One region of the Paenibacillus sp. E222 genome, then DNA from elsewhere that is predicted to be linked to it. Evidence: a T-box and tRNA genes for the amino acid it is inferred to sense, from the RefSeq annotation. Region 1 holds a T-box; the other regions hold tRNA genes.
What was found. A T-box is a leader RNA that pairs with one kind of tRNA and senses whether it is charged. The one in region 1 lies ahead of leuS (leucine--tRNA ligase), so its partner is inferred to be a tRNA-Leu.
Positions count from the first base shown of each region.

Region 2: it encodes a tRNA-Leu, which carries the amino acid that the T-box ahead of leuS (leucine--tRNA ligase) is inferred to sense. The anticodon was not compared.
Region 3: it encodes a tRNA-Leu, which carries the amino acid that the T-box ahead of leuS (leucine--tRNA ligase) is inferred to sense. The anticodon was not compared.

Region 1 covers NZ_CP058552.1:3,303,824-3,313,740, reverse strand. The annotation lists gene HW560_RS14795 (ComEC/Rec2 family competence protein) at 1-102, opposite strand, end outside; gene HW560_RS14790 (deoxycytidylate deaminase) at 207-728, opposite strand; gene HW560_RS14785 (ComEA family DNA-binding protein) at 824-1,411, opposite strand; gene comER (late competence protein ComER) at 1,598-2,443, shown strand; gene leuS (leucine--tRNA ligase) at 2,424-4,868, opposite strand; T-box leader at 4,940-5,207, opposite strand; gene HW560_RS14770 (phosphotransferase family protein) at 5,306-6,262, opposite strand; gene HW560_RS14765 (class I SAM-dependent DNA methyltransferase) at 6,440-7,210, opposite strand; gene HW560_RS14760 (CvfB family protein) at 7,351-8,256, opposite strand; gene rsfS (ribosome silencing factor) at 8,253-8,600, opposite strand; gene yqeK (bis(5'-nucleosyl)-tetraphosphatase (symmetrical) YqeK) at 8,623-9,189, opposite strand; gene HW560_RS14745 (nicotinate-nucleotide adenylyltransferase) at 9,173-9,763, opposite strand; gene yhbY (ribosome assembly RNA-binding protein YhbY) at 9,779-9,917, opposite strand, start outside.
Region 2 covers NZ_CP058552.1:2,398,870-2,408,786, reverse strand. The annotation lists gene HW560_RS10715 (PspA/IM30 family protein) at 94-801, opposite strand; gene HW560_RS10710 (PspC domain-containing protein) at 803-1,303, opposite strand; gene HW560_RS10705 (PspC domain-containing protein) at 1,321-1,557, opposite strand; gene HW560_RS10700 (PspA/IM30 family protein) at 1,562-2,233, opposite strand; gene HW560_RS10695 (LiaF transmembrane domain-containing protein) at 2,268-2,576, opposite strand; gene HW560_RS10690 (PDC sensor domain-containing protein) at 3,070-5,457, shown strand; gene HW560_RS10685 (class I SAM-dependent methyltransferase) at 5,634-6,560, opposite strand; tRNA gene HW560_RS10680 (tRNA-Leu) at 7,050-7,128, opposite strand; tRNA gene HW560_RS10675 (tRNA-Cys) at 7,155-7,228, opposite strand; tRNA gene HW560_RS10670 (tRNA-Gly) at 7,235-7,309, opposite strand; tRNA gene HW560_RS10665 (tRNA-Gln) at 7,314-7,388, opposite strand; tRNA gene HW560_RS10660 (tRNA-His) at 7,402-7,474, opposite strand; tRNA gene HW560_RS10655 (tRNA-Trp) at 7,504-7,577, opposite strand; tRNA gene HW560_RS10650 (tRNA-Tyr) at 7,584-7,669, opposite strand; tRNA gene HW560_RS10645 (tRNA-Thr) at 7,675-7,750, opposite strand; tRNA gene HW560_RS10640 (tRNA-Phe) at 7,769-7,844, opposite strand; tRNA gene HW560_RS10635 (tRNA-Asp) at 7,940-8,017, opposite strand; tRNA gene HW560_RS10630 (tRNA-Met) at 8,045-8,118, opposite strand; tRNA gene HW560_RS10625 (tRNA-Val) at 8,136-8,211, opposite strand; tRNA gene HW560_RS10620 (tRNA-Glu) at 8,279-8,350, opposite strand; tRNA gene HW560_RS10615 (tRNA-Ser) at 8,357-8,448, opposite strand; tRNA gene HW560_RS10610 (tRNA-Asn) at 8,452-8,527, opposite strand; rRNA gene HW560_RS10605 (23S ribosomal RNA) at 8,597-9,917, opposite strand, start outside.
Region 3 covers NZ_CP058552.1:876,535-886,451, forward strand. The annotation lists gene HW560_RS03900 (CoA-acylating methylmalonate-semialdehyde dehydrogenase) at 1-189, opposite strand, end outside; gene iolC (5-dehydro-2-deoxygluconokinase) at 262-1,272, opposite strand; gene iolE (myo-inosose-2 dehydratase) at 1,384-2,286, opposite strand; gene iolD (3D-(3,5/4)-trihydroxycyclohexane-1,2-dione acylhydrolase (decyclizing)) at 2,466-4,331, opposite strand; tRNA gene HW560_RS03920 (tRNA-Gly) at 4,650-4,720, opposite strand; tRNA gene HW560_RS03925 (tRNA-Pro) at 4,730-4,803, opposite strand; tRNA gene HW560_RS03930 (tRNA-Leu) at 4,811-4,889, opposite strand; tRNA gene HW560_RS03935 (tRNA-Arg) at 4,905-4,981, opposite strand; tRNA gene HW560_RS03940 (tRNA-Gly) at 4,989-5,063, opposite strand; tRNA gene HW560_RS03945 (tRNA-Leu) at 5,074-5,154, opposite strand; tRNA gene HW560_RS03950 (tRNA-Lys) at 5,161-5,236, opposite strand; tRNA gene HW560_RS03955 (tRNA-Tyr) at 5,244-5,329, opposite strand; tRNA gene HW560_RS03960 (tRNA-Thr) at 5,339-5,414, opposite strand; tRNA gene HW560_RS03965 (tRNA-Phe) at 5,433-5,508, opposite strand; tRNA gene HW560_RS03970 (tRNA-Asp) at 5,643-5,720, opposite strand; tRNA gene HW560_RS03975 (tRNA-Met) at 5,748-5,821, opposite strand; tRNA gene HW560_RS03980 (tRNA-Val) at 5,840-5,915, opposite strand; tRNA gene HW560_RS03985 (tRNA-Glu) at 6,040-6,111, opposite strand; tRNA gene HW560_RS03990 (tRNA-Asn) at 6,116-6,191, opposite strand; tRNA gene HW560_RS03995 (tRNA-Ala) at 6,193-6,268, opposite strand; tRNA gene HW560_RS04000 (tRNA-Ile) at 6,297-6,370, opposite strand; rRNA gene rrf (5S ribosomal RNA) at 6,409-6,525, opposite strand; rRNA gene HW560_RS04010 (23S ribosomal RNA) at 6,608-9,532, opposite strand; rRNA gene HW560_RS04015 (16S ribosomal RNA) at 9,843-9,917, opposite strand, start outside.

The DNA of each region.
Region 1 (9,917 bases):
CCCAATCAGTCCCACGATCAAGGACCAACCCGATAAGGCACATGCCATCCCGCTACCGCATATCCAGCAGACGGTAAATACCAGTAAAGGTCTGCCTTTCATGTTCTTCCCCTCCTTTGCATCACCCGTATGAACGCAGAAAAACCCCCGGCAGCTGATCCAGCAACCGGAGGTTCTTCCCCGCAAATTTGAATTTTATATTGGTTCTAGTCACTTACTGTCATCATCGTCTCCCGCGGAGGCTGGTAGTTTTCCAGCCGACGAAACGTAATGCCTTTTTGCTTCATCATGTTGGTCACCTTGCCTGTATCCTTGGGATACGGGCGATGAAACACGATTTCTGTAATACCGCTATTCGCAAGCATATTGGAGCAAGTCCAGCAAGGTTCATCCGTGACATATACAGAAGAGCCTTCGCGGTCAATCCGATCGGTGAACAAAAGCAAATTCTGCTCCGCATGAATGGTACGAATGCAGCGTTGCTTTTTGACCATTTCCTCCTGGCCGTCGGTTACCACCAGCTCGTATTCTTCCGAGATCATGCATCCTGCTTCGGAGCAGTCCGGAACCCCCATAGGCGCACCGTTATAGGCTGTCCCAAGCAGCTTCTTCCCCTGCACAAGTACAGCGCCAACATGACGGCGTGAACAGCGGGAACGGGTAGAGACCATATATGCGATGTCCATGAAATACGTATCCCAGTCTTTGCGTACTTCTGCTGTGCTCATAACCGTTTCCCTCCCATCGGATACAAGTTGAACCCATCCTTCGTTCTTATGTCATTTCCAATTCAACTTATATCCTAATCTTTAATATTGCGTGATTACCTGATCTGCACATAAGGAGCCATTTTCTCCAGCATCTTCATTCCGATTCCTTTCACTTTGGTCAGATCGCTGACTTTGGTAAAAGGACCATGGGAATTACGATAATCAATAATGGCTTGCGCCTTTTTCTCCCCGATTCCAGGAAGGTCCATCAGCTTCGCTGCCGGAGCTGTATTGACATCAATTTTGCCATTGTCGACTGCTTCATTGCTCACCAACACTTGGTTATTGTCAGGTGAAACCACCGTTGCCTCCGATTTCGTTTGAGTTCCAACAGTAGAAACGTCCGTTTGGTTGCCAGCAACTGTCTGATCAGCCACTTTCCCTCCTGTGTCATCAACCCGATTAGTCTCTACAGGGGCCTCTGCTGTTGACGGTCGCTGGTCTGCATCGGAAGCCTTCGTTTGTTCCTGAACCAAAGTAGCCGACTGTACAGCAGGGGTTTCCTGCTCTATCGTCGGCTTCTCGGTGGCGAGCTGCATAGGTTCCCAGCCAGAAGGCGGCTGTTCACTTTTGCCCGACCATAATATCAGTATACATCCGACCACTGCTGCAACAATGGTCATCCCCTTGTTCCATCTCATTTCTTCCACACCTCTCCCTGAATTCAAAATAAATCTATTCTGAACACGGGCGGTGCTTCCGAACCGTTGGACTTGCCTGGTAAACCAAGCTGTACTATTTTCATGTCATGTGAAGCAGGTCCTGACGCATACACTAGAGGGAAAGAACTGCGCCATTACCGTAAAGCATGAAAGGAGGCCTGAACAATGAAGGTTGGATTTATCGGAACCGGCAGCATGGGCAGCCTGCTGATCTATGCCTTGATTCAATCCGGTGCACTTGAGCCACGGCAGATCGCCGCCAGCAATAGAACCCCTTCCAAAGTACGGCAGTTATCCCTCCGTTACCCCGGTCTGCATGAATCACAGAGCAACCGGGAAACCGTCATCCGCAGCAATATCATCTTTTTGTGCGTGAAGCCACTTGAATTCAAACATGTCATTGACGACATCCTGCCTGTCGTGAATCCCAATCATATAATCGTCTCGATCACCAGTCCCGTGCAGCTGCGCCATCTGGAATCTTCACTTCCTTGCAAAGTCTCCAAAGTTATCCCCAGCGTTACGCACCAGGTCGGCAGCGGAGCGTCCCTGTGTATTCACGGTGAGCGAATGACTAACGAAGACCGCGCTGTGCTGGAAGGGCTGCTCAGTCATATCGGCAGACCCTATCAAGTGGATGAAGCCTGTACCCGGATCACATCCGACTTCTCCAGCTGCGGACCTGCATTCATATCGTTCTTTCTGGAGCAATGGATTGAGAGTGCCGTCAAGCTAACTGATATCAAACGAGCCGACGCCTGCGCTCTTGCCGGCGAGATGCTCCTGGGAACAGGCAAGCTGCTCACCGAAGGAGGATACACCCCGCAAGAACTTCAGGCTCGCGTGGCTGTACCTGGCGGCATCACCGCACAGGCACTTGCCCTGCTAAGGGTAAATCTGAATGGTGTTTTTGACAGTCTGATCCAGACGACTCATGACAAATATGATGAAGATTTGTTGAAGCTGGATGAATTATTCAAAGCCGGTGAGATTAACCGGCAACAATATTAACGAGTTTGCCTGGAACGGCAATGACCTTGCGAATGGTCTTGCCTTCCAGTGCCTGTTTCACAGGTGCCAGTTCCATTGTAAAGTCCTGCATGCCCTGTGCGTCCAGATCCTTCGCGATCGTAGCACGGGTTACAATTTTGCCGTTCACTTGAACAACAATTTCCACTTCGGCGTCCACCGTCATGGACTCATCATACTCCGGCCAAGCTACATAAGAGATTCCACCTTCATGACCGAGACGGCTCCACAGTTCCTCCGCCATATGCGGTGCCAGCGGTGACAACAGCTGTACAAAGTTCTCCATGGCTTCACGCGGCAGCGTATCTGCTTTGTATGCATCGTTGATGAAAATCATCAACTGGCTGATCGCTGTGTTGAAACGCAGATGTTCCAGATCCTCTGTAACTTTTTTGATTGTCTTGTGTGCAGTGCGCTTGAACTCATCGGTTCCACCATCTGATGTGATCTTGTCGTTGATTGCACCTGTATCTTCATTGATGAACAGACGCCATACACGTGACAGGAAGCGGTGCATACCTTCAACCCCGTTAGCGTTCCACGGTTTTGTAGCCTCCAAAGGCCCCATGAACATTTCGTACAGACGCAATGTATCCGCACCGAATTCATTGACGATCTCATCCGGGTTAATAACATTACCACGGGATTTACTCATCTTCTCATTGTTGGTTCCCAGGATCATACCTTGGTTGACCAGTTTGTGGAACGGCTCTTTGGTATGCACCACACCCAGATCATACAACACTTTATGCCAGAAACGAGCGTACAGCAAGTGAAGCACCGCGTGCTCTGCTCCCCCGATGTACAGATCAACCGGCAGCCACTGCTGCTGTTTCTCTTGAGAGATCAGTTCCTTGTCATTGTGTGGATCGATAAAGCGCAGATAATACCAGCAGCTACCGGCCCATTGTGGCATTGTGTTCGTCTCGCGACGAGCTTTCATTCCCGTTTCCGGATCTACCGTGTTCACCCATTCTGTAACATTCGCCAGTGGTGATTCGCCCGTGCCCGAAGGTTTGATCTGGTCAATATCCGGCAGCAGCAAAGGCAGTTGATCTTCCGGCACCGTCTTCATCGTCCCATCTTCCAGATGCAGAATCGGGATTGGCTCACCCCAGTAACGCTGACGGCTGAACAACCAGTCACGCAGACGGTAGGTCGTTTTGCCTTGTCCCTTTCCGTTCTCTTCCAACCAGGCAATCATCTTCGCAATCGCTTCTTCGTTGTTCAATCCGTTCAGGAAATCAGAGTTCACATGTGGTCCGTCTCCGGAATACGCTTCTTGTGTCACGTCGCCACCCTGTACAACCTCGATGATGTCCAGACCAAACTGTTTCGCAAACTCCCAGTCACGAGCGTCATGTCCCGGAACAGCCATGATCGCCCCTGTGCCGTATCCAGCCAGAACATAATCGGCGATCCAGATAGGCACCTTCGCTCCGTTTACCGGATTGATTGCATAAGTTCCTGTGAACACACCCGTTTTGTCTTTAGCCAAATCGGTGCGTTCCAGATCGCTTTTACGAGCAGCCTGTTCCTGATATGCCTTGATTGCTTCACGCTGTTCAGCCGTTGTAATGACTTCCACCAGCTCATGCTCAGGTGCCAATACAGCATAACTTGCGCCAAACAAAGTATCTGCACGTGTCGTAAACACTTTAATAACTTCTTCATGACCCTCAATGGCAAAAGTAACTTCCGCCCCGGTTGATTTACCGATCCAGTTGCGCTGCATATCCTTGATACTTTCCGACCAGTCCAGCTCTTCCAGGTCTTCCAGCAAACGCTCTGCATATTCCGTAATTCTCAATACCCATTGGCGCATCGGTTTACGAACGACCGGATGTCCACCACGCTCACTCTTACCGTCGATAACTTCTTCGTTCGCCAGTACCGTACCCAAAGCTTCGCACCAGTTCACAGGTACTTCATCTACGTAAGCCAGGCCTTTATTGTACAATTGGATGAAGATCCATTGCGTCCATTTGTAGTAGTCAGGGTCTGTTGTACTGATCTCCCGATCCCAGTCATAAGAGAAACCGAGTGATTTGATCTGGCGACGGAAATTGTCAATATTGCGGAAGGTAATATGTCGTGGATGCTCACCAGTATCCAATGCATGCTGCTCAGCAGGCAGGCCGAAAGCGTCCCAACCCATTGGATGCAATACATTGAAGCCGCGCATACGTTTGAAACGGGATACGATATCCGTTGCCGTGTATCCTTCCGGGTGACCTACGTGCAGGCCTGAGCCAGATGGATACGGAAACATATCCAGGGCATAAAACTTCGGTTTAGCCGGGTCCTCACCCGTTTTAAACGTTTTATTGTCATCCCAGTATTGCTGCCAGCTTTTCTCCATAACTTGTGGCTTGTAGCCGTGTTTCGGCTGTTGATTCTCACTCATCTATTGTTCCTCCTCTGGTTATTCGCATTTATTGCAACAAAAAAACCTCAGCATCCCGTAGCGTTTGCAGCGCTAGGGACGAGAGGTTGAATTCCCGTGGTACCACCCTAGTTAGCGGACGATCGTGCTTCGTCATCCACTCCCTTTGGACCTGTAACGGCGGTTAACCGATGCGGATTTCCATTCCTGATCCCGAGTATTACTTCAGTCGGTTGCAAGATGGTGTAATCACCGCATTTCTCCAAGGCGAGTTCGTGAAATACTGTCAACCGACTTGCACCAACCGCCGGCTCTCTGTCATGTACAGGACTCACTACTGATCCTTATCATCGAAATATGTATACGATATGATCGGAAATATTATATAAAAAAGCAGCATTAAAGTCAATATTACACGGTCTGTTGACTATAAGCAATGCTATGCATCAGTATACACATTAAGACGACTGGAATCGCTGGATTCCTTCTTCTAGATTATCAATCGCCCACTGAATGTGTTCCTTGTTATCGTATTGACGATACGGACACTCGATTCTCAGCGCCAGATCAAAGTACAGATCATATAAACTTCTTCTTTTCCGTTCACTGTCTGTTGTAACTGCTCTTCCATAGCCTTTGAGGAATCCCGGCGTATTATTAAAATGACTGAAGTAGTGCTCCATCAGAGGATCTGCCCAAAGGGAACGTTCAAAATCGATAATCGCCGTGATTTGCCCAGCCTCCACGAATACATTCCCATCCCACAAATCCCAATGCACAAGCACTGGCTCTTTGACATCATCCAGCACATCCGATTTCTGTTGAATTAAACGCTCCAGCTCCTCATAACGAATTGACAATTCCACACCCGCTGCTTTGCCATCTGCAAGCATATCATCCATCAGGCTCAGGAAAGCTTCTTTCCACGTCGTATAATGCGGTTTCTTTGAGGAAAAGTAACCAAACTTCTCCCCTTTAATTTCATTGATCCGACGATTGTATGCACCCAGCTGCTGCTCTATGGATTCCTGCTCTGCTGCACTGTACTGATCTTTGACTTTGTTGTATGGCTTTCCTGGCATGTACTCCATAATAAAATATTCTGCCGATACTAGGGTGAGCGATGGATCATAGGCCAATACCCGGGGAACGGGTACATCCTGAAGTTCTGCCGCGAGTCGCAATGCCTCAACCTCAGCAACCATGACATGCTGTTCACAGCGCATCAGCTTAATGCCATTAGAAGGAGCTATTTTAAGTACTACCTTCTGTCCGTCGTTCTTGGTGATAAAATAAGCATGGTTTGCCCAGCCGTCGATCATCTCTTTGTATTCTTGGATACCTGTGTTAAAATGCTGCTGCACAATTCCGTCTAACTGCTCGGAAGTCAGCCTTGTTTTGTAGGTACTTTCCATTGTTGCACCCCACCCAGAATTTTAATTTTCAGGATTGCACTAATTAGAAAACGTTTTCCATTCAACTATTATGGCTTCCTTTAACCTCACTGGCAATAACTTATTACATATAAAAAAACATTCTTATAGAAAAAGAACTGCCCTTATACATCATCAGGACAGTTCTATATCTTAATCCTATTTCACGGCTACGTAGAATAGACGCTGTGCGCCTTCTCCCGCCTCTTTCCACTCAAAATCAGCATATACACATACATCTCTGAAGCCAGCCTTCGTCAGCTCGAGCTTCATCCAGTCCGGATCATACGCACGCTGAACATGAACCTCTTCAAAACGTTGGTACATATCCTTCCCGCTCTCGGCCACACGCGAAAAGATACTTAGATGATGCTCAATCTCACACCGATCATGATCCATATCACAGGTCCAAATATACGATACAGAGCGCTCGTCCAACACAAATGGTTGCTCCTCTTCGTATCGAATAAGGGTATTCGGGTGATGTACATCGAACAGGAATGTGCCCTCCGGCTTCAGCATCTCGTAAGTACGCTGAAAGGTACGAACGACATCCTCTTTTTCAAGCAAATAATTCACGCAATCACAGAACGATATCACCGAGTCCACAGGCTCCGGTACTCTCCAGTCCCGCATATCCTGCTGCACCCAGCGGACACTGCCTTCCCGATATAAGCGGTGACCTTGAGGCGTGGCCTCCATTTTACTGCGCGCAACAGACAACATGTCCGCCGACAGGTCAATACCTGTAACTTCGAAGCCGGAGTTCACCAGTGGGATCGTAATTGAGCCGGTTCCACAGCCCAGTTCAGCCACACTTTTCGGCATGCCATGTCGTTCCCAAGCCGTTCTCGCAAACCTTATCCAGTCCGGATAAGGCATATCCTCCATTAATTCATCGTACACATAGGCAAATTTCCGGTAAGACATGTCAGGCACCGCACTTTCAATTTCATTTTCAAATCTCTTTTGAACAAAAGAAAAAGCAGGGGCGTCCGGAGTTCACCCAGCCTTGCCCTGCCTTGACTTATGGATTTCAAGCTCATGCTTGATCCACGATACGCGTTTGCTTACTTATCTTCGTTCTGATCCTGAGGTACAGACTCTGTCAGATAGGTCCAGTTTTCCTTCTGCGTTACTAGACCATCCTTCATCAGTTTGCCCAATGCCCGCTTGAACGCGGATTTACTGATACCAAAGCGCTGCTTGATGATGTCCGGCGGGGTTGCATCCGAATACGGCATGCCGCCCGTAGGGCGCTCTTTCATGAAAGCAAGCAGTTTGTCTGCATCTTCATTGCGACCAACCTCTTTGAGAGGAGACATCGCCAGATTGACACGTCCATCTTCACGTACCATGGTTACCCGGCATTTCACCTTTTCACCTAGGCGCAGCATACGATTTCGTTCCGAGGAATGAATCATGCCAATAGCGCCAAAGCCCAGCACTCCACCGTCAACAAGCACAAAAGTACCCATCTGAAGTGGCTTGTACACCGTTGCTTCAACCCATTCGTTAACCCAGGAGGTTGGCGCATGGAAGGACAATGGTGCAAGCTCACGTTCCCCAGCCAATTTCGCCCGCAAACGTCCTTGCTTGTCATGTTCCATAAGAACAAAAACTTCATCGCCTACATGAGGACGTAATTCTTCCAACTCAGGCAATTCACGAATCGGGAGCAGCAATTGCCGCCCAAGCCCCATCTCGAGGAAACAGCCGAGGCGTGGGTGAATATCAGCCACAACCAGACGTGCCATTTCGCCAAGAGTGAGATATGGTTTTTTCATGGTTGCCGCCAGGCGATCTTCCGTATCAAAGAACAGAAAGACCTCCAGCGTTTCTCCAATTTTAACGTCCCTTGTAAGCTCCGTATAGTGAAGCAGTACATCTTCTGATCCTGTCGTCAAAAAGTAGCCAAATGGAGACACTTCACGTGAAACCGGCAAGTTGACGACTGTTCCTGCGATCAAACTCATACCGTTTCCACCACTTTGGCATCAGACCACAGTCGTTCAATGTTGTAATACTCACGCTCGTCGCGGTGGAAGATATGAACAACCACATCACCCATATCCATCAATACCCAACGTGCCGAATCCATACCTTCGATGCCTTTGATATTCACGCCGGCTGCATGCGCCTGTTTGCGAATCTCTGTTGCAATCGCCTGTACCTGAGTATCAGAATTCCCGTGACAGATAACAAAATAGTCCGCTACCAGCGAGATGCCAATCAGATCCAGTGCTACAATGTTGGATGCCTTTTTATCGTCAGCGGCAGCAACCGCCATATTCATAAGTTCTTTCGATGATACTGTCATGAACCAACCTCCATAATCTAATCTATAAATGTGCAATCAAGTCATTCCGCGACAACATGGTCAAAGGGTAAATGACACGGCGCTGCGAGATCAACAAGCTGATCGTCGAGTCGAAACCGGCAATTAAACCTTCTTCCAGACTGTGCTCAGCCTGTTCGCGAATATGATTTACTCCCGGGAAGTCTCTTCCCGGTTCAATATAATCCGCAAGACATACCACTTTATCCAGCAGGCTCATGCCCACTCGACCTGAGGTATGCCAGCGAATAGCATTAATAATTTCTTTATCTTCAATGCCGTAGTCACGCTCCGCAACAAAGGCTCCCACTTCGGAATGCCAGAGCTGCTTGTCATGCTGCAAAAGTTCTTCGTTCAATCCATTGTCACGGATGACCGCTTCCATCTCGGAAACGGGCCAATACTTGGCTACATCATGCAATATTGCTGCCAGGTCCGCTTTTACAGGATCAGCACCATATTTTTGAGCCAACAACACTGCCGACTCCATAACACCCAGCGTGTGCTTCCAACGCTTCTCCGGCATTTGACCGGAGACAGCGTGGATCAGTTCGTCACGGCTTAGTTCCATATAAACCGCTCCTTACAATATATTGATGGACTGCATCAGGAATCATAAAGCGCACGGAATGCCCTTTGGCGAACCGTCTGCGTACTGCTGTCGATGATATGTCCACCAAGGGCATCTCAGCCAACAGTACCCGATCCTGTAACGCATCCGGCAGGTCATCCAGATGTAACTGGAATCCCGGTCGTCCCACACCGATGAAGGTTAAGCGTTCAGCGAGTTCTTCGATCTGTTCCCATTTGGGTAGATAATTCACCATATCCGCTCCAACAATGAAATAAAATTCATGCTGCGGATAGCGACGCCAAAGCTCCTTCATCGTATCGATGGTATAGGACACACCGCCAAGCTCCATCTCAATGCCGAGCACCTCATAATGCTGTACATCTTTCACTGCCGCTTCCGTCATTTCGAGACGTTGCTGTCCCGATGCTCCGGCTCCGCGTTTGTGAGGAGGAACATGGGAAGGCATGAACCAGATCTCATCCAGTGCGTGCGAATCCCTGGCCGCTTCGGCTGCCAGCAGGTGCCCCATATGGATCGGATCAAACGTACCACCCATGATGCCGATCTTCACTCGCGCCACTCTCCCTTACCTAGGTAGTTCGATTTGTTTGTTATCGCGCGATTCTTTGTACAGGATGATTGTGTTACCGATGACTTGTACAAGCTCACTCCCCGTTTCACGGGCAACTTCTTCGGCCATCTCTTTTCTGTCCTCGTCATTGTTG
Region 2 (9,917 bases), 900 kb from region 1:
AGGCTTTGAACACCTGTATGGCTTAACCTTTGTTCTAGAAACCGTTCTTTATTCACGATTTATAGAATATCATATTGTCTGCTGAGCGAACAGTTATTCTTTTGAAGTACCGCCCGTTTCATTCTTCGCACCATTGCCGATTTTGTTTTTCAGAGCTTGCAGCTGTTGATCTACTTTGAATTGCTTCTCTGTATCTACAGGATTAGTGTACGTAGATTGTGTGTTACGATAAGGTGCGCGGATCACATCAGCTTCCGCTTCCATTTGCATGATTTTCTCTTCCATGCGGTGGAATCCAAGGGATGCGCCACCACTCTCGATGGAGTGCAAGCTGTTAATTTGGGACATTTGTTTTTTGGCTTTTGCCATTTGTGCACGGGATACAAGTTCATTACGTTTGTTACGCATTTTGTAGAACTCATCCTTCATGTCATGCAGCTGTTGCAGCAAATCTTTGGCTTGAGCTTCGGATTGAGCATGAAGTTCTCTGTATTCCGTAATTTTTTGATCGAAGTAGATTTTCTCTTCCAGCAATTTACGGGCCACTTCTTCCTGACCATTAGCCAGTGCAGCCTCTGCCTGAGACTCACGTTGTACCGATGTACGCTCTGCTTCGTCCAGACGCTGTTTCATGCGACGCTCATTCGCCATTTGTTTGGCAACTGTTACCTCTGCCTCGTGAATTTCAGCCTCCATGTCACGCAAGTACTGGTTCAACATTACAATCGGGTCTTCCACTTTATCCAACATATCGTTTACCGACGCTTTAGTCATATCCTTAATCCGTTTAAATACTCCCATTTTACTTTTCTCCCTTCTCGTAACGAGATAATTTTTGGCGAAGCTCTTCAACTTCTTTTTTCAATGCTTTTTTCTCAATATCTTTCATCATGGAATCAAGTTCACTTTCTTGCTGTGCCCCTGCTCCGTAGGCGTTATTGTCGTAAGAACGTGGGCCAGACTGAGGTCTGCTGTTGTATCCTGGGCCAGGACCGAAGTTTCCAGGACCTTGATTACGGTTGTTTTGGAAAGGACCTCTTGGCGGCTCGTGATCAAAGTTGTTGTATCCTCTACCAGCGCCAGGGCCCGGACCATAGCCGTATGGATCATAAGGTGGATATGGCTCTTTTGGCACCACCAGTGCTGCGATGAAGTAGATTAACAACGACGTGCCGCCAGTTACGAAGATACTGATGACGAAGATGATACGCAGCAAGGTTGAATCCATGCCGATCGACTCGGATATCCCGCCACATAATCCTGTCAGCATCCGGTCACGCGTTGAGCGATATAATTTGCTCATGTGCTTACTCCTTTCGTTTACTTGTATCCTCTTACGTGATCAGCACCATAAGTGTATGGATCAGCGTGATAGGGTTCTTTTGGCACTACCAATGCAGCGATGAAGTAGATCAGCAATGATGTACCCCCCGTAGCGAAAATACTGATGAAGAAAATGATACGCAGCAGCGTGGAACTAAATCCAAGATTTTCAGAGATGCCGCCGATCAAACCTGTCAGCATTCGATTGCGCGATGAGCGGTAAAGTTTATTCATGTGTCTACTCCTTTCTGTCATTGTTCAGCTTTTGTTTCAGCCGTTCCAGTTCCTTGTCCAGCGTAGAGGATGACATGGTGCCAGACGTTCCTGACCCATCCTGACTCATCCGCCGCAAATCCCGGAGACTCTGTGCCTCATATTCGAGATCCGAAACCTGATCGTCCAGTCGGTTGAACATACGGGGTACATTCTGACCGTTGTAGTGACCTCTCTGATTCATTCGTTGCTGTAACTGAATCGTCTGCATACGAGCGTAGTAATATTGGCGTTTGCTGTATACATTTTGATACTCCACTTTCAGTTGGTCGATCTGTTCGTCCAGTTCCTGTAAAGCCGCATTGCTTTGTGCGTACAATTCATTATATTGTTCCATTTTTTCCTCATGGAGAATTTTCTCCTGCAAAGCAAGTTTCGCTAAGTGCTCCTCGCCTGCTTTCAGAGCCATGGAAGCTTGTTCTTCCCGTTTGTGTACCATACCTGCGGCCTGATCGGCTTGTTGTTTCATTTGTCTGGTATGGCTAGCATATTGATGACGAAGCTTCTCGGCTTCACCGATGTCTTGGCGGGTCGAGACCAGAAACTGATCAATCAGTTTGACTGGATCCTGACTTTGCTCCAGATGTTCGTTTAAAGTAGCTACGGTAATATCCCGCATTCGACGAAATACACTCATTTTGTTCTGTCCTCCTTTTCAAGATCGTGAAAGCTTAGTAACGGCCACGACGACTGCGATTATTACTCAACATGGAGAATCCGAAGATGATTAACCCGATCGCGATGATCGGTCCGATCAGCCAGGCCAGTTTACCCAGCAATGAGAGGATACCGATGAAGAGAACAATCCATCCAAGCAGTACATTTCCTCGTTTAACTCCGTAGTATCCAAGTGCAATCATCAGGATCGGAATCAGATAACCCATTAAATGTCCCAGTAGAGGAGTTAACTTTCCGAAGAGGAGGAGTGCACCCAATGCAATCAGTACAATCGCCCAGCCATTTCCTTTATTCCATCTCATAATTGTTGTTCACCACCCTTTCGGTTCATTAATTTTGGTATGTGTGTTTGTTTGTTCATTTGTTTCTTGTTTAACCTTATGTCCTTATTCTAGGGGAAACGGCGACTTTTCAAAACAGACCGTGGACGGTTTTTCATCCTAGACTCAGGTCGGGGATCGGGTTGGACCTTTGACTGTCCCTGGATCAGACCATTGACCACTGTACCGAGTAACAGCCTTAGATATCCCTTATTGCCCTTCTTCAACGCCGATTCCCCAGTGTGAATATGACGTCCATACCTCTTATCTACGTTCTCCCCCGACTGACGTTTCCCAATATGCCTTCCATTAAAGCTATAACGACTTCTAATATGATTTAGACGATTACATAATCTTAATTTCCACATGAATTTTTATTACTTTTTTATCCAAATAAACAAAATTTAGATTGTTCTACATGTAAGCGTTTACTAAAATAGAAAGTGTTACTAATCCAAAAGTCAGGAGTGGACCTGTGCGATCATTCAGCTATCTACATAAAATGATAGTCTTCGGAATCTTGTTAAGTACCCTGCCCATTCTGTTGACGGGAATCGCCGCTTTTATCTATTCTTCAAAACAATCAGAGCTGCATCGTGCTCAAGCCAATAAACAATTGCTAATCCAAATGCAAACCAATGTGGAGCACAAACTTGCAACCGTAAGCTATATGCTCGATCAGGCCGTTCGGTCACCGGACACGCTCCGTTCGCTAACTTCATCATCATCGATCCAAGACACTGGGCCTTTGTTTGCTGAGAAGCTACAGAACGAATTTAATAATATGAGATCATGGGAGCCTCTAATGGATATTACGCTCGTTAATCAGACCCAGGATTGGCTCATCGATCATGCTGGCCTGTACCTGAATACTGATTTTCCAATGGCGCTGCCTATGAAAGACTTATTATCAAACACACTCACATCCGGTTGGCAGCTTACACCATCATCTGTGTTTAACAATAATGAGCGCCCAGTGAACTCAGGCTGCATCTACCATATTGCACTCGCCAGATCGATACCCGATGTAAATGTTTCTTCTGACGCTGCCCTGATTGCGGGAATTCCTGCATGTTCACTGCAAAAACCACTGGAAGAGGATTCACCGGGCAGCTCTACAGCCGGACTAATCATTTTGAATCGTGAACATCGCATCATGGTCCACCCTGATCCCGAATATATTGGTCAGCCATTGGCTGCAGCAGGAATAAAAGATAGCGAATCGGGTTCCAATTTTAGCGAGTTGTTATCTATCCGTGGATTTGCTGCCTCTTCAGGGCAACGGGAGGTACGTATTGCAGATACCCGTTACTCGCTGTCCTATACGCATTCTTCTCTAAAAGGGTGGACATATATTCTCATTTCGCCTACGAATATTCTTACTCATGAGTATGTTCAGATTGGGCTGCACACCATGTATATCAGTGTCGCTATGCTACTGCTTTCACTTTTGGTCTCATGGGCAGGCTCGAGAAGAATGGTTATACCCATACGGAGGCTGCTTGTACAACTTGGTGATAAACGCTTATTCAGAGGTAACTTGGAAACCAATTCTACGCTTCATATGGATGAATTTGAGCAAATCAGAGCTGGCGTTTCACAGCTATCTGCTTCTCAATCCCAGCTTGAAAGCAAATTGAATCAATATAAGTTGCAGATCCGCACTCATTTTCTAATCAACCTGCTACTGGGCAAAAATGCTCCATCCACTCTTCATGACACACTCAGAGAGAATGGTTATGGTTCACAGCTTCAAGAGTGGCAACAAATAGCCGTCATTGCAGTTCAGGCTGATCTTATGAATCACACCAAATACCATGCCAAGGATCGTGATCTGTTGCTATTTGCCGTTCAGAACATACTGGAGGAGAGTGTTTATGCCGAACAACAGTTACTTCCTATAGTATATGATCAGGCTGTCGTTACCATTATCGGTACCTCTGAGCAAGATCATGTTCGTTTTTCACAACATCTGCATACGTTAACGGAACAACTACAACATCAGATCAGTGAGATCCTTAGTCTCCAAGTAAGCATTGGCTTCAGTCAGCCTCACGCCTCGCTATTTCAGATCCCGCAAGCTTATACGGAGGCCCGTGAAGCGCTCAAGCATCGAATGAAACTGGGAGCAGGCATCATCTTTCAATTTGAGGCGATTGATAATCGTACATCCCATTGGGCACTGCCATATCCCGAATCACTGGAGTATACGCTGATACAGGCCATCCAAAATGCCGATGCAGCCCAAGCCTCATCTCATCTCCATCAGTTGCTTGAAGTGCTGTTCGGCATGGAGTGTACACCGGAAGAATATCAGGTAGCATTTACCCGATTGTTAACACATATTTTGCAGATGATGCAGGAATCCGGTATACGACTGGGACAGATCTCCAAAGGCCATGGATCTATTTTCAATGAACTTCATGCTCTACAGTATGCAGCTGAGGTTGAGCAATGGTTTCACAATCATATCATCATACCGATCATTCTCATTCTGAAGGAAAGACAGTACGCCCAATATCAGCACATATCCGAGAAAATGATTGCCATCATTCAACAAGAATACGATAAAGATCTGACGTTGGAGGAATGCGCATCCAGACTTCATTACAATGCGAACTATCTGAGTAGTGTGTTCCGCAAAGAGACAGGCTGTGCATTCAGTGAGTATCTGACGAAGTACCGCTTTAGTATAGCTAAAAAGTGGCTCGACGAAAGCGAGCTAACGGTCAAGGATATCGCCGCACGGCTTCGTTATAACAACCCGCAGAACTTTATCCGTTCTTTTCGAAAATGGGAAGGGATTACGCCTGGACAGTATAGGGAGCGTAAGCAGAAGCCTGATCTATCCATAAAACAGTAAGCGGCTCTTTTGGGGATAAAGTACGAGGGTTATAACTATTTCTATCTATAGAAGAACGTTTGTTATTTAGTCAAAGAATAAGTTTTTTGTATCTGACCATAAAAAAGGGAGCAGTTTAACTGCTCCCTTTGCTCCCCTAACACTTCATCTAAATTAATATTACTACTGAAACAGGTCTACTGTTTTCTTGGACGTACCACTTTCATGTTCGGTTGCTCCAGTTGAATCAGAATTTTACCAAACTTCCCTCCGCGTGAAAATGTAACCACACCATCCTTGTAAGTGTCTCTGATATATTGTTCAGCCAGGGCAAGCGAACCCTCATCCGTTGGTAGTTCGTGCGTAGTAAGCCATTCCTGAAGCTTATCGACGACTTCCTCAACAGGTATCTCAATGAAACTTGTTTCTTTAGTGATTAAGGTGGTGTAAGAATAATCTTTCAAGTACAGCAGCTGTTGTATATACCCCATATCTCCCGCGTTGTATGATGGATAGACACCTAGTACCTCTTTAAGCTCATCTATTAGTGTGTGCTCTCTCGGTCCAGCTATCGTGCTGATATAGACATACTTTCGGGCAGTGCTGATGGCCTGTTCAATCGTTTCCCAATTCGACATTGCCGGGCACATGGATGCAAATGCAAAATCATATTTCTTCTCCCAACCCTTATCCTGAATCGATATGTCCTCGAATCGTTCCGAAACAATATCAATACTGGATGTAAGGGATACAGGAATTGTCTCCTTCATTAATGAAACTAAAAGTTCAGAGGGCTCTACAGCTGTAACGTTCGCTCCTTTGGTTGCAAAAAGAATTGTAAAGATGCCTGATGCTGCCCCAATGTCTAATATCGATACCCCGTCAAAACTCACTCCCTGATTTTCAATCCAGCCTATGATGCGTTCGGATCGCTTCTTTCCCTCTTCAGTAAACGACTGTTGATGATATTCTCTAGCCCATCGTTCAAATGCTGCTGTCGCGTCAAACGCCGTGCTCTTCATATTGTATTTTGAAGTTGTGGACTGATTCCTCCACGCTTCTTCCCATACAGATAGATCAAATAGAATTTCAGAATGCTTGGATACATGTTTTTCTTCAGACATGTTGCTTCACTCCATTTCTTTTATAAAATATAATTTCGAAAAAAGGATATTATTTTGTTTTGATAAGCATCTTTTATATGAATTTAAAAGAGCTACAATATCCATAATTAAACGAGGCAATATTAGAGACTTTATATATCTACAATATACTCATTCAAGTTATGAGTCAATACGTAAACAAAAGTAATTCCATCTCCTTCTATAAGCCATAATCCAAGTGCAGAGATTAGGGATTGCAATTGAGTAATTGCACAGCATCTGATAGATTGCCAGCTTACAGGTAAAGCGGTACTTACAGTTTAGAGATACCAGAATGTCATTTGCCCAAGCACATCATGTTGGATTCCCTTGCAGTAATGGTGTTGTGGTGACCTACGAAATCCATTCAGGAGCCTTGTTGCTTAACTGCCGTACTTCATCTTTTAATCCACTAAATAAAAAAAGCTCATTAGATTTTGCATCTAATGAGCTTTTCCTTACTTGCTTGAATACCGGCGAGAGGACTCGAACCTCCACGGTTTCCCACTCGATTTTGAGTCGAGCGCGTCTGCCATTCCGCCACGCCGGCATATCATATTTTTACAAAAAATATACTGGAGGCGCCACCCAGATTCGAACTGGGGATAAAGCTTTTGCAGAGCTGTGCCTTACCACTTGGCTATGGCGCCATATTTTGGAGCGGACGACGGGAATCGAACCCGCGACCCTCGCCTTGGCAAGGCGATGCTCTACCGCTGAGCCACGTCCGCATAATGGCTGGGGATATAGGATTTGAACCTATGCATGACGGAGTCAAAGTCCGTTGCCTTACCGCTTGGCTAATCCCCAAAAAAAACAAAGGGGCGATCGAGGGGAATTGAACCCCCGAATGCCGGATCCACAAACCGGTGCGTTAACCACTTCGCCACGATCGCCATAATACAATATGTTCTTAAAAGTTAATTGGCAGGGGCAGCAGGAATTGAACCCACACCAACGGTTTTGGAGACCGTTGTTCTACCTTTAAACTATGCCCCTAAAAACTGGTGGAGGATGATGGATTCGAACCACCGAACCCGTACGGGAGCAGATTTACAGTCTGATGCGTTTGGCCACTTCGCTAATCCTCCATAAGTGGTGCCGGCGAGAGGACTTGAACCCCCAACCTACTGATTACAAGTCAGTTGCTCTACCAGTTGAGCTACACCGGCGTATTAAGTTGTAATAAATGGTGGCTCGGGACGGAATCGAACCGCCGACACGAGGATTTTCAGTCCTCTGCTCTACCGACTGAGCTACCGAGCCAAAATAAAGTTTAATCCTGAAACGTTGCACTTTATCTAGGGCGTTCGGTGCCATATAGCAGATTTAGTGAACAGCTTCCTCATGTAAAGATTAAATGGCGGAACCGACGGGATTCGAACCCGCGATCTCCTGCGTGACAGGCAGGCATGTTAGGCCAACTACACCACGGTTCCAGATCACTTTCTTGAAAGAAAGAACAATTGCGGGGGCAGGATTTGAACCTGCGGCCTTCGGGTTATGAGCCCGACGAGCTACCGGGCTGCTCCACCCCGCGTCGTTATAAAAGTTATATGGTGGAGGCTGAGGGGTTCGAACCCCCGACCCTCTGCTTGTAAGGCAGATGCTCTCCCAGCTGAGCTAAGCCTCCGAACAACACATTTATGATCTTATCATAAAACTGCTGTGAAAATCAACTTCTTTTTTGAAGTTAAATATGACCCGTAGGGGATTCGAACCCCTGTTACCTCCGTGAAAGGGAGGTGTCTTAACCCCTTGACCAACGGGCCTTACTATGGCGGAGAGAGAGGGATTCGAACCCTCGAGACGCTTGTGGCGCCTACACGATTTCCAATCGTGCTCCTTCGGCCAACTCGGACACCTCTCCATATGGCTCCCCGAACAGGGCTCGAACCTGTGACAACTCGATTAACAGTCGAGTGCTCTACCAACTGAGCTATCAGGGAATATGCTTCAGAGATTATTCTCTGAAAACTAGATCCGAAACGAAATTTGCGACTTACAACCTGCATATCTTGGATAAGCCCTCGACCGATTAGTACTGGTCAGCTCCATGCATTGCTGCACTTCCACCCCCAGCCTATCTACCTCGTCGTCTTCAAGGGGTCTTACATACTGGGAAATCTCATCTTGAGGGGGGCTTCACGCTTAGATGCTTTCAGCGCTTATCCCTTCCGTACATAGCTACCCAGCGGTGCTCCTGGCGGAACAACTGGTACACCAGCGGTACGTCCATCCCGGTCCTCTCGTACTAAGGACAGCTCCTCTCAAATTTCCTACGCCCACGACAGATAGGGACCGAACTGTCTCACGACGTTCTGAACCCAGCTCGCGTACCGCTTTAATGGGCGAACAGCCCAACCCTTGGGACCTACTTCAGCCCCAGGATGCGATGAGCCGACATCGAGGTGCCAAACCTCCCCGTCGATGTGGACTCTTGGGGGAGATAAGCCTGTTATCCCCAGGGTAGCTTTTATCCGTTGAGCGATGGCCCTTCCATGCGGTACCACCGGATCACTAAGCCCGACTTTCGTCCCTGCTCGACTTGTAGGTCTCGCAGTCAAGCTCCCTTATGCCTTTGCACTCTTCGAATGATTTCCAACCATTCTGAGGGAACCTTTGGGCGCCTCCGTTACTCTTTAGGAGGCGACCGCCCCAGTCAAACTGCCCACCTGACACTGTCCCCGCACCGGATTACGGTACCAGGTTAGAACCTAGATACGATCAGGGTGGTATCCCAACGGTGCCTCCACGCAAGCTGGCGCTCACGCTTCAAAGGCTCCCACCTATCCTGTACAGATCGTACCCAAATTCAATATCAAGCTGCAGTAAAGCTCCATGGGGTCTTTCCGTCTTGTCGCGGGTAACCTGCATCTTCACAGGTATTAAAATTTCACCGGATCTCTCGTTGAGACAGCGCCCAAGTCGTTACGCCATTCGTGCGGGTCAGAATTTACCTGACAAGGAATTTCGCTACCTTAGGACCGTTATAGTTACGGCCGCCGTTTACTGGGGCTTCGGTTCACAGCTTCGGATTGCTCCTAACCGCTCCCCTTAACCTTCCAGCACCGGGCAGGCGTCAGCCCGTATACTTCGCCTTACGGCTTCGCACAGACCTGTGTTTTTGCTAAACAGTCGCTTGGGCCTTTTCACTGCGGCCCCCTCGTGCTATTCACACTACCGGGGCACCCCTTCTCCCGAAGTTACGGGGTCATTTTGCCGAGTTCCTTAACGAGAGTTCTTCCGCGCGCCTTAGAATTCTCTTCTCGCCTACCTGTGTCGGTTTGCGGTACGGGCACCATCACCTGGCTAGAGGCTTTTCTTGGCAGTGTGAGA
Region 3 (9,917 bases), 2.4 Mb from region 1:
CTCCCGTGCCGTCTGGACGGCCAAATCCACATCCGCCTGTTCAGACAGCGGAACGTGTGCAATGACCTCTTCCGTAGCCGGATTTACGACCGGCTCCGTACGGGTTGCCGCCGGGGTCACCCAGGCACCCCCGATCCAGTTTTGAACCATTGTCGCTGTTGCTGACGCTTCCGAAATTCCTTTTCCCATAGCCCTGTCTCCCTTCGCTTATATGTGCGTTGCGTCGAATCACTCCATGTACTCCAAGTACTTCAACACGCTTCAAGACACCGTGATTTCGCCCCGATTGCAGCGTTCGATATAGTCATTCACTTGTTCCACCGTTGGCATTGCATCCGAGCAGCTATGGCTGGAGATAACGATACACGCAGCCGCACTGCCAAACGCCATACTGCGTTCAATCGTCCATCCCTGCATCAACCCATACAGGAATCCCGCCGCATAGGAATCACCTGCTCCAAACGTCTTCACCACACGCGCAGGGTAGCTGTCCGCTTGATGAGATAGCCCTTCACCGGTATAGGCAATGGAGCCTTCCTTGCCATGTTTGATGACGACAATTTTAGCTGAGAAGTCAAACCATTTTTGCGCGGTCACCTGATCGCTATGGTCTGGATTATGGTCAAACGTCTCCATCATGTCGAACTCTTCACGTGTGCCCAGGATGATATCGCATTTCTCGGCTGCGAGGTTATAATAGACCGCCGTCTCTTCGGCTGATGTCCATGTGTAAGGACGATAGTCCAGATCAAACACAATGATTGTGCCATGCTTTTTCGCATATGCCAGTGCCTGGAATACCGCTTCACGTGATGGACTCTGGGCGAGGGCAGTACCTGAGATCAGCAGCACTTTGGAGTCGGCAATCAGCTGCTCCTGAACTTCTCTCGACTGCAATAGCAGATCAGCCACATGGTCACGGTACATTAGGATGCTGCAATCAGTTGGACTTTTGATCTCGGTAAAAGCAAGTCCTGTCACCGCTCCGGTATCGTCCGTTACCACATTTGACGTATCGATCCCGTTCCGCTCCAGATAACTGTTGATGAACCTGCCCATCTGGTCATTCGCGATTTTGCCGATAAATGCCGTTTCCATACCGAGCCTGGACATGCCAATCGTGATATTAGCCGGAGATCCGCCCACATATTTCGTAAAGGTCATCGTCTCTTCCATCGGGCGATTGATCTCATTGGCATTCAAGTCGATGCACAGACGGCCAATCGCGGTGAAATCCATCTTCCTGGAATCAGGAAAGGATACGTAAGTCATTGTATTTGAACCCCTTTCTGTAATGGGATTTGGAATGATACATTCATCAAACTCACACTCATAATCCGGTTTACCTCATGGTATGGCTCTCTCCCGATGGCCATGGCTTTATCAGCTGTGCTGGTATAAGGTCTCCATATATTGCAACGATCGCCGCGCATACTCATACGGATTATGAATCGCAGGGTCCTGTTCCCCTTCAAGCATCGCCCAGCCATCATACCCCCGTGTGACCAACTCCTGCAGAATCGGTGCAAAATCAATACAACCATCTCCGGGAACCGTAAAAACCCCTTTACGAATACAGCCTACAAAATCAGACTGTTCCGCCCGTGCTTCCTCCAGCACTTGAGGACGAATATCCTTCAGATGAATATAGGCAATCCGATCATAATGCTTGCGTAGGAGAGCTAACGGGTCGGCTCCGCCATAGTAAGCATGACCTGTGTCATAGAGCAAATAAACAAGAGATGGGTCAGTCAGTTCCATCAATTTATCGATCTCATCCGGCTGCTCAACAACGGTACCACCATGATGATGGTACGTCAGCTTCAACCCGTGCTCACGGGCGATGGCACCTGCTTCGTTCAGCCCCTCAGCAAGGATGTGCCATTCTGATTCACGGAGTCTCAGTACTTCTTTCTCATGCGGTGTCCGCCTTGGATCGAAATGCAGGGAACCGCCTACTTCCGCTGTGCTAATCACCTTGCTGCCCATCGATTGCAGAAACTCCGCGTGTCTGCGATAGCTGTCCAGTTCAGACTGACGATATGCCGGGTCGGAGAACAATACCGATTTCCACTGGGAAACGAGGCGGATGTTGCGCTTGCCCAGCTCCTCCCGCAATGTGTCTGGATCCGTGGGATATTTGCGTCCCATCTCCGTACCTGTCAGACCAAGTCGCTGAATGTCATCCAGAATCTGTTCACATGTTGTTGCATCACCATGCTCCTTTACATCCTCTCCGACCCAGTTGATCGGATGAATCCCGAGCTGAAATGGCAGCTTGTTCATGGCTCCACGTCTCCTTTTGTGGTTCAACATTTTTGCATCATTCGATGTAACTCTTTGCTGGGTGAAAATATTTAGAGGAAGAAGCACCCTGATTCATACAACATATATACGCGTGAAGCATTCCCCTCTGAATCATGCAGATGTGAAAGACACTCTTTGAATTTATGCAAAAAGGTCTATTAAACGAGTCTAACTTTGGCACGGTTTGCCTGCATGGCGTGGTGAGCCGTTACCACCTTTTCCTCGTTGGATACTTCTGGCACGCCCACATTCCACCAGGACTCATATCCGCCTGCATTGGTTCCGGGTACGACTGGAATTTCGATCAGTGTAGTCACGGTCTCATTCCGGGCATCTCTGATCGCCTGCTCCAATTGTTCCGCCGTCTCTGCCTTATAGGCTTTGGCTCCAAGGCTGCGGGCATGGGCTGCAAAATCCATAGGCATGTAATCTCCGGTCAGTCGTCCGCTCTCCGATTCCCGATAGCGAAACTCATTACCGAAGCCGTCACTTCCGTGCTCCCGTTGCAAATTATGAATACACTGAAATCCATTGTTGTTGAATAGTAAAATGGTCATCTTCTTCTGTTCCTGCAAGCTAGTCACCAGTTCAGAATGCAGCATTAGGTAACTACCATCACCCACCATGGCATACACTTCACGCTCCGGCTCTGCAAGAGCTGCCCCGAATGCCCCGCTTACCTCATAGCCCATACAGGAGAAGCCGTACTCCATGTGGTATGTTTTGGGTGCAGAAGCGCGCCACAGACGGTGTAAGTCTCCAGGCAAACTTCCCGCCGCACAAACAATAACGGAAGAAGGGTCAATGGTCCGATTAATAACACCGACCGCGGTTGTCTGTGCCAGTCCTGCCTCATGCTGCAGTTCGTAGAGTCGATCTACCTCGGCGTTCCACTCATCCCGCAGATTGGCGATCTCGGATGTGCCGTATCCACTGTGGTACTGCCGTCCCTTTAAAGCCGTTTGCAAAGCTTGCAGACCTTCCCGTGCATCCGCCAGAATCGCTTCGCCACCCAATTTGGCGGCATCCATGCCGTTCAGGTTAATATTGATGAATGCCACTTCGGGATGCTGAAAAGCAGACCGGGACGCCGTCGTAAAATCCGAGAACCGGGTGCCGACGCCGATTACCACATCCGCTTCTCTGGCAAGCCTATTGGCAGCCAGCGAGCCGGTCACGCCGATAGCTCCCACATTAAGTGGGTGGTCCCACGCCAAGGCACTCTTGCCAGCCTGCGTCTCGGCAACCGGAATGCCAAATGCCTCGGCGAATTCAGCCAGCTGTGTGGATGCCTCGGCATACAACACACCGCCGCCTGCTACGATCAGCGGCTTCCTGCCACGGGCAATCTGCTGCGCTGCCCGTTCAATTGCTGCCTGGACCGGAGGACGACGGTCCAGGTAATGCACCTTGCGGGCGAAGAACGATTCAGGGTAATCGTACGCCTCTGCCTGCACATCCTGCGGCAGCGCCAGCGTTACCGCGCCCGTCTCCGCCGGGTCCGTCAGCACGCGCATCGCCTGCGTGGCGGCAATCATCAGCTGTTCGGGACGTACGATGCGATCCCAGTATTTGCTGACCGCTTTGAACGGGTCAGTAGCTGAAATCGTATAATCGCCGCTTACCTCCAGTTGTTGCAGCACGGGATCTGGCTCACGCGTGGCAAAGTTATCACCCGGAAGCAATAACACCGGAATACGATTGACTGTTGCGGTTGCCGCCGCAGTAATCATGTTCAGCGCACCCGGCCCAATGGACGTTGTACACGCATAAATCTGTCTACGGTTCTTCTGCTTGGCATAAGCCGCTGCTGTATGCACCATGCCCTGTTCATTCTTGCCCTGCATATACGTCAGACTTCCTGGGCTACGCTCCAGTGCTTCTCCCATACCTGTTACGTTGCCGTGTCCAAAAATGCCAATGACACCATTCACAAACTTGGTTTCCACTCCATCAACGGAAATATATTGCTGATCCAAGTATCGGAGCAGTGCCTGAGCCATCGTTAGTCTAATTGTTTTCATGTATTGACTATCTCCCTTCCCCTTACGGGTTAAGCGCTTAATCCGTGTTAAGTTTAAGCGCCTTACCCCTAAGGTTAAGCGCTTAATTGATATAGTATTACAGGCTGGTGAATTAGGCAAGATATTTTTGTAAGCGTTTTAAAAAATGCAAATAAACATAGCTATACCACTGTAGTATTGTGTATTATCCCACTGTTGATAAAGCTATGATCCGAGAAGTTACTATCATGGGAGTACGTGTTCCGAGGATGATGGAGACGTCAAAAAAATACAAAAAAAGAGATGGCAGAAGCCATCTCTCTTTTTGTATTTCTATGAAGCGGGTGATGGGAATCGAACCCACGCTATTAGCTTGGAAGGCTAAAGTTCTACCATTGAACTACACCCGCATGTAAAAATCGGGATGACACGATTTGAACATGCGACCCCCTGGTCCCAAACCAGGTGCTCTACCAAGCTGAGCTACATCCCGTTATCTATACCGGCGAGAGGACTCGAACCTCCACGGTTTCCCACTCGATTTTGAGTCGAGCGCGTCTGCCATTCCGCCACGCCGGCATATGAAGTTATAAATGGCGCGCCCTGAGAGATTCGAACTCCCGGCCTTTTGATTCGTAGTCAAACGCTCTATCCAGCTGAGCTAAGGGCGCAAAATATTGGAGCGGACGACGGGAATCGAACCCGCGACCCTCGCCTTGGCAAGGCGATGCTCTACCGCTGAGCCACGTCCGCTTATAAAGGATGCGCGTGGAGGGACTTGAACCCCCACGTCAAAGACGCTAGATCCTAAGTCTAGTGCGTCTGCCAATTCCGCCACACGCGCATATGATGGTGAGTCATGAAGGGCTCGAACCTTCGACACCCTGATTAAAAGTCAGGTGCTCTACCAACTGAGCTAATGACTCGAAAAACTGGTGGAGGATGATGGATTCGAACCACCGAACCCGTACGGGAGCAGATTTACAGTCTGATGCGTTTGGCCGCTTCGCTAATCCTCCAGGATTACATGGTGCCGGCGAGAGGACTTGAACCCCCAACCTACTGATTACAAGTCAGTTGCTCTACCAGTTGAGCTACACCGGCATATTAAGTTGTGATAAATGGTGGCTCGGGACGGAATCGAACCGCCGACACGAGGATTTTCAGTCCTCTGCTCTACCGACTGAGCTACCGAGCCACAATAAAGTTTTAAATTAATGGCGGAACCGACGGGATACTCTCACTTCGTTCGAGACTGCGAAGCTGATGCTCTCGAAGTGTATGCTCCGACGAACCCAAAAACGGATTCTCATCCCTGAAGCAAAATTAAGATGGCGGAACCGACGGGATTCGAACCCGCGATCTCCTGCGTGACAGGCAGGCATGTTAGGCCAACTACACCACGGTTCCAGATCACTTTCTTGATAGAAAGGTTAATTGCGGGGGCAGGATTTGAACCTGCGGCCTTCGGGTTATGAGCCCGACGAGCTACCGGGCTGCTCCACCCCGCGTCGTTATTATAAGTTATATGGTGGAGGCTGAGGGGATCGAACCCCCGACCCTCTGCTTGTAAGGCAGATGCTCTCCCAGCTGAGCTAAGCCTCCATATATATGACCCGTAGGGGATACTCTCACTTCGTTCGAGACTGAGAAGCCATTGCTAACGAAGTTTATCCTCCGACGAACCTTTGGGATTCTCATCCCTTTTTTAAGCTAATAAATATAGCTATGACCCGTAGGGGATTCGAACCCCTGTTACCTCCGTGAAAGGGAGGTGTCTTAACCCCTTGACCAACGGGCCTTAATGGCTCCCCGAACAGGACTCGAACCTGTGACAACTCGATTAACAGTCGAGTGCTCTACCAACTGAGCTATCAGGGAATGGTGGAGCCAAGCGGGATCGAACCGCTGACCTCCTGCTTGCAAGGCAGGCGCTCTCCCAGCTGAGCTATGGCCCCATACACTTTAGTCTATCTGGTATTACTATGGGCCCTGGTGGACTCGAACCACCGGCCTCACCCTTATCAGAGGTGCGCTCTAACCAACTGAGCTAAGGGCCCGTATGAAAAATCGAAAAAAAATACCCCAAAGGGGTTTCGCTTGGCGGCGTCCTACTCTCCCAGGACCCTGCGGTCCAAGTACCATCGGCGCTAGAGGGCTTAACGGTCGTGTTCGGGATGGGTACGTGTGGAACCCCTCCGCCATCGCCACCAAACGCATAGCTTAGCTTACATTTCAGAGTGTATTCTCTGAAAACTAGATCCGAAACGAAATTTGCGACTTATAACCTGCATATCTTGGATAAGCCCTCGACCGATTAGTACTGGTCAGCTCCATGCATTGCTGCACTTCCACCCCCAGCCTATCTACCTCGTCGTCTTCAAGGGGTCTTACATACTGGGAAATCTCATCTTGAGGGGGGCTTCACGCTTAGATGCTTTCAGCGCTTATCCCTTCCGTACATAGCTACCCAGCGGTGCTCCTGGCGGAACAACTGGTACACCAGCGGTACGTCCATCCCGGTCCTCTCGTACTAAGGACAGCTCCTCTCAAATTTCCTACGCCCACGACAGATAGGGACCGAACTGTCTCACGACGTTCTGAACCCAGCTCGCGTACCGCTTTAATGGGCGAACAGCCCAACCCTTGGGACCTACTTCAGCCCCAGGATGCGATGAGCCGACATCGAGGTGCCAAACCTCCCCGTCGATGTGGACTCTTGGGGGAGATAAGCCTGTTATCCCCAGGGTAGCTTTTATCCGTTGAGCGATGGCCCTTCCATGCGGTACCACCGGATCACTAAGCCCGACTTTCGTCCCTGCTCGACTTGTAGGTCTCGCAGTCAAGCTCCCTTATGCCTTTGCACTCTTCGAATGATTTCCAACCATTCTGAGGGAACCTTTGGGCGCCTCCGTTACTCTTTAGGAGGCGACCGCCCCAGTCAAACTGCCCACCTGACACTGTCCCCGCACCGGATTACGGTACCAGGTTAGAACCTAGATACGATCAGGGTGGTATCCCAACGGTGCCTCCACGCAAGCTGGCGCTCACGCTTCAAAGGCTCCCACCTATCCTGTACAGATCGTACCCAAATTCAATATCAAGCTGCAGTAAAGCTCCATGGGGTCTTTCCGTCTTGTCGCGGGTAACCTGCATCTTCACAGGTATTAAAATTTCACCGGATCTCTCGTTGAGACAGCGCCCAAGTCGTTACGCCATTCGTGCGGGTCAGAATTTACCTGACAAGGAATTTCGCTACCTTAGGACCGTTATAGTTACGGCCGCCGTTTACTGGGGCTTCGGTTCACAGCTTCGGATTGCTCCTAACCGCTCCCCTTAACCTTCCAGCACCGGGCAGGCGTCAGCCCGTATACTTCGCCTTACGGCTTCGCACAGACCTGTGTTTTTGCTAAACAGTCGCTTGGGCCTTTTCACTGCGGCCCCCTCGTGCTATTCACACTACCAGGGCACCCCTTCTCCCGAAGTTACGGGGTCATTTTGCCGAGTTCCTTAACGAGAGTTCTTCCGCGCGCCTTAGAATTCTCTTCTCGCCTACCTGTGTCGGTTTGCGGTACGGGCACCATCACCTGGCTAGAGGCTTTTCTTGGCAGTGTGAGATCATGACCTTCGCTACTATAATTTTCGCTCCCCATTACAGCCCAGCCTTACGATGTGCGGATTTGCCTACACATCAGCCTCACTGCTTAGACGGACATCCATCAGTCCGCGTCACTACCCTGCTGCGTCCCCCCATTGCTCATAACGGCTTACGGTGGTACAGGAATTTCGACCTGTTGTCCTTCGACTACGCCTTTCGGCCTCGCCTTAGGTCCCGACTTACCCTGAGCGGACGAGCCTTCCTCAGGAACCCTTAGGCTTTCGGCGGATCAGATTCTCACTGATCTTTTCGTTACTCATACCGGCATTCTCACTTGTATAATGTCCAGCGCTCCTTACGGTACACCTTCAACCCTTATACAACGCTCCCCTACCCCTGATGCAAGCATCAAGCCATAGCTTCGGTGGTGTGTTTAGCCCCGTTACATTTTCGGCGCAGAGTCACTCGACCAGTGAGCTATTACGCACTCTTTCAATGGTGGCTGCTTCTAAGCCAACATCCTGGTTGTCTGTGCAACTCCACATCCTTTCCCACTTAACACACACTTGGGGACCTTAGCTGATGGTCTGGGCTGTTTCCCTTTTGACAATGGATCTTAGCACTCACTGTCTGACTCCCGGAAGTAAGTCTATGGCATTCGGAGTTTGACTGAGCTTGGTAACCCTTGCGGGCCCCGCACCCAATCAGTGCTCTACCTCCACGACTCTGTTTTCCGAGGCTAGCCCTAAAGCTATTTCGGGGAGAACCAGCTATCTCCGAGTTCGATTGGAATTTCTCCGCTACCCCCACCTCATCCCCGCACTTTTCAACGTGCGTGGGTTCGGGCCTCCAGTGCGTGTTACCGCACCTTCACCCTGGACAGGGGTAGATCACCCGGTTTCGGGTCTACGTCCACGTACTACATCGCCCTATTCAGACTCGCTTTCGCTGCGGCTCCGGCTCTTCACCTTAACCTTGCACGGGAACGTAACTCGCCGGTTCATTCTACAAAAGGCACGCCATCACCCCTAAAACGGGCTCTGACTTTTTGTAAGCACACGGTTTCAGGTTCTATTTCACTCCCCTTCCGGGGTGCTTTTCACCTTTCCCTCACGGTACTGCTTCACTATCGGTCGCTAGGAAGTATTTAGCCTTGGCAGATGGTCCTGCCGGATTCATACGGGGTTTCACGTGCCCCGCACTACTCGGGATACATCTCGGAGAGAGCCAACTTTCAACTACAGGGCTTTTACCTTCTTTGGCGGGCCTTTCCAGACCTCTTCGTTTAACCGGCTCCTTTGTAACTCCATGTGAGATGTCCCACAACCCCAAAGAGCAAGCTCTCTGGTTTGGGCTTCTCCGCGTTCGCTCGCCGCTACTGACGGAATCACTATTGTTTTCTCTTCCTCAGGGTACTTAGATGTTTCAGTTCCCCTGGTATGCCTCTACATAACCTATGTATTCAGTTATGAGTAACTGGAAATTACCCCAGCTGGGTTTCCCCATTCGGACACCCCCGGATCAAAGCTTGCTTACAGCTCCCCGAGGCAGTTTCGTTGTTCGCCACGTCCTTCATCGGCTCCTAGCGCCTAGGCATCCTCCGTGTGCTCTTAGTAGCTTAACCATAATTGCTCCGGTTTCGACTGCTCGCTTCCCTTGTTTTGCTTACGCAAAGCCAAAAGTCACTCCCATTCGATACCATCGCAATGCAGTTTTCACTATTTATTGAAACTTGTTTTAACACAAGTTCAGCTTAAAAAGGAATGTTCTAAATCGCAAAATTTCGTTTCGATATCTAGTTTTCAAAGAACAAGCTCCATGCAAAAGCAAGCTGTTTTGAGAGTTTGAGCTCTCAAAACTGAGCAACGAGTGAGTAAGTTGTGCAGCTAAGCTGCGTATTTGAATGTTTCCACGCGGGAAACGATTCTCCATAGAAAGGAGGTGATCCAGCCGCACCTTCCGATACGGCTACCTTGTTACGACTTCACCCCAATCATCTATCCCACCTT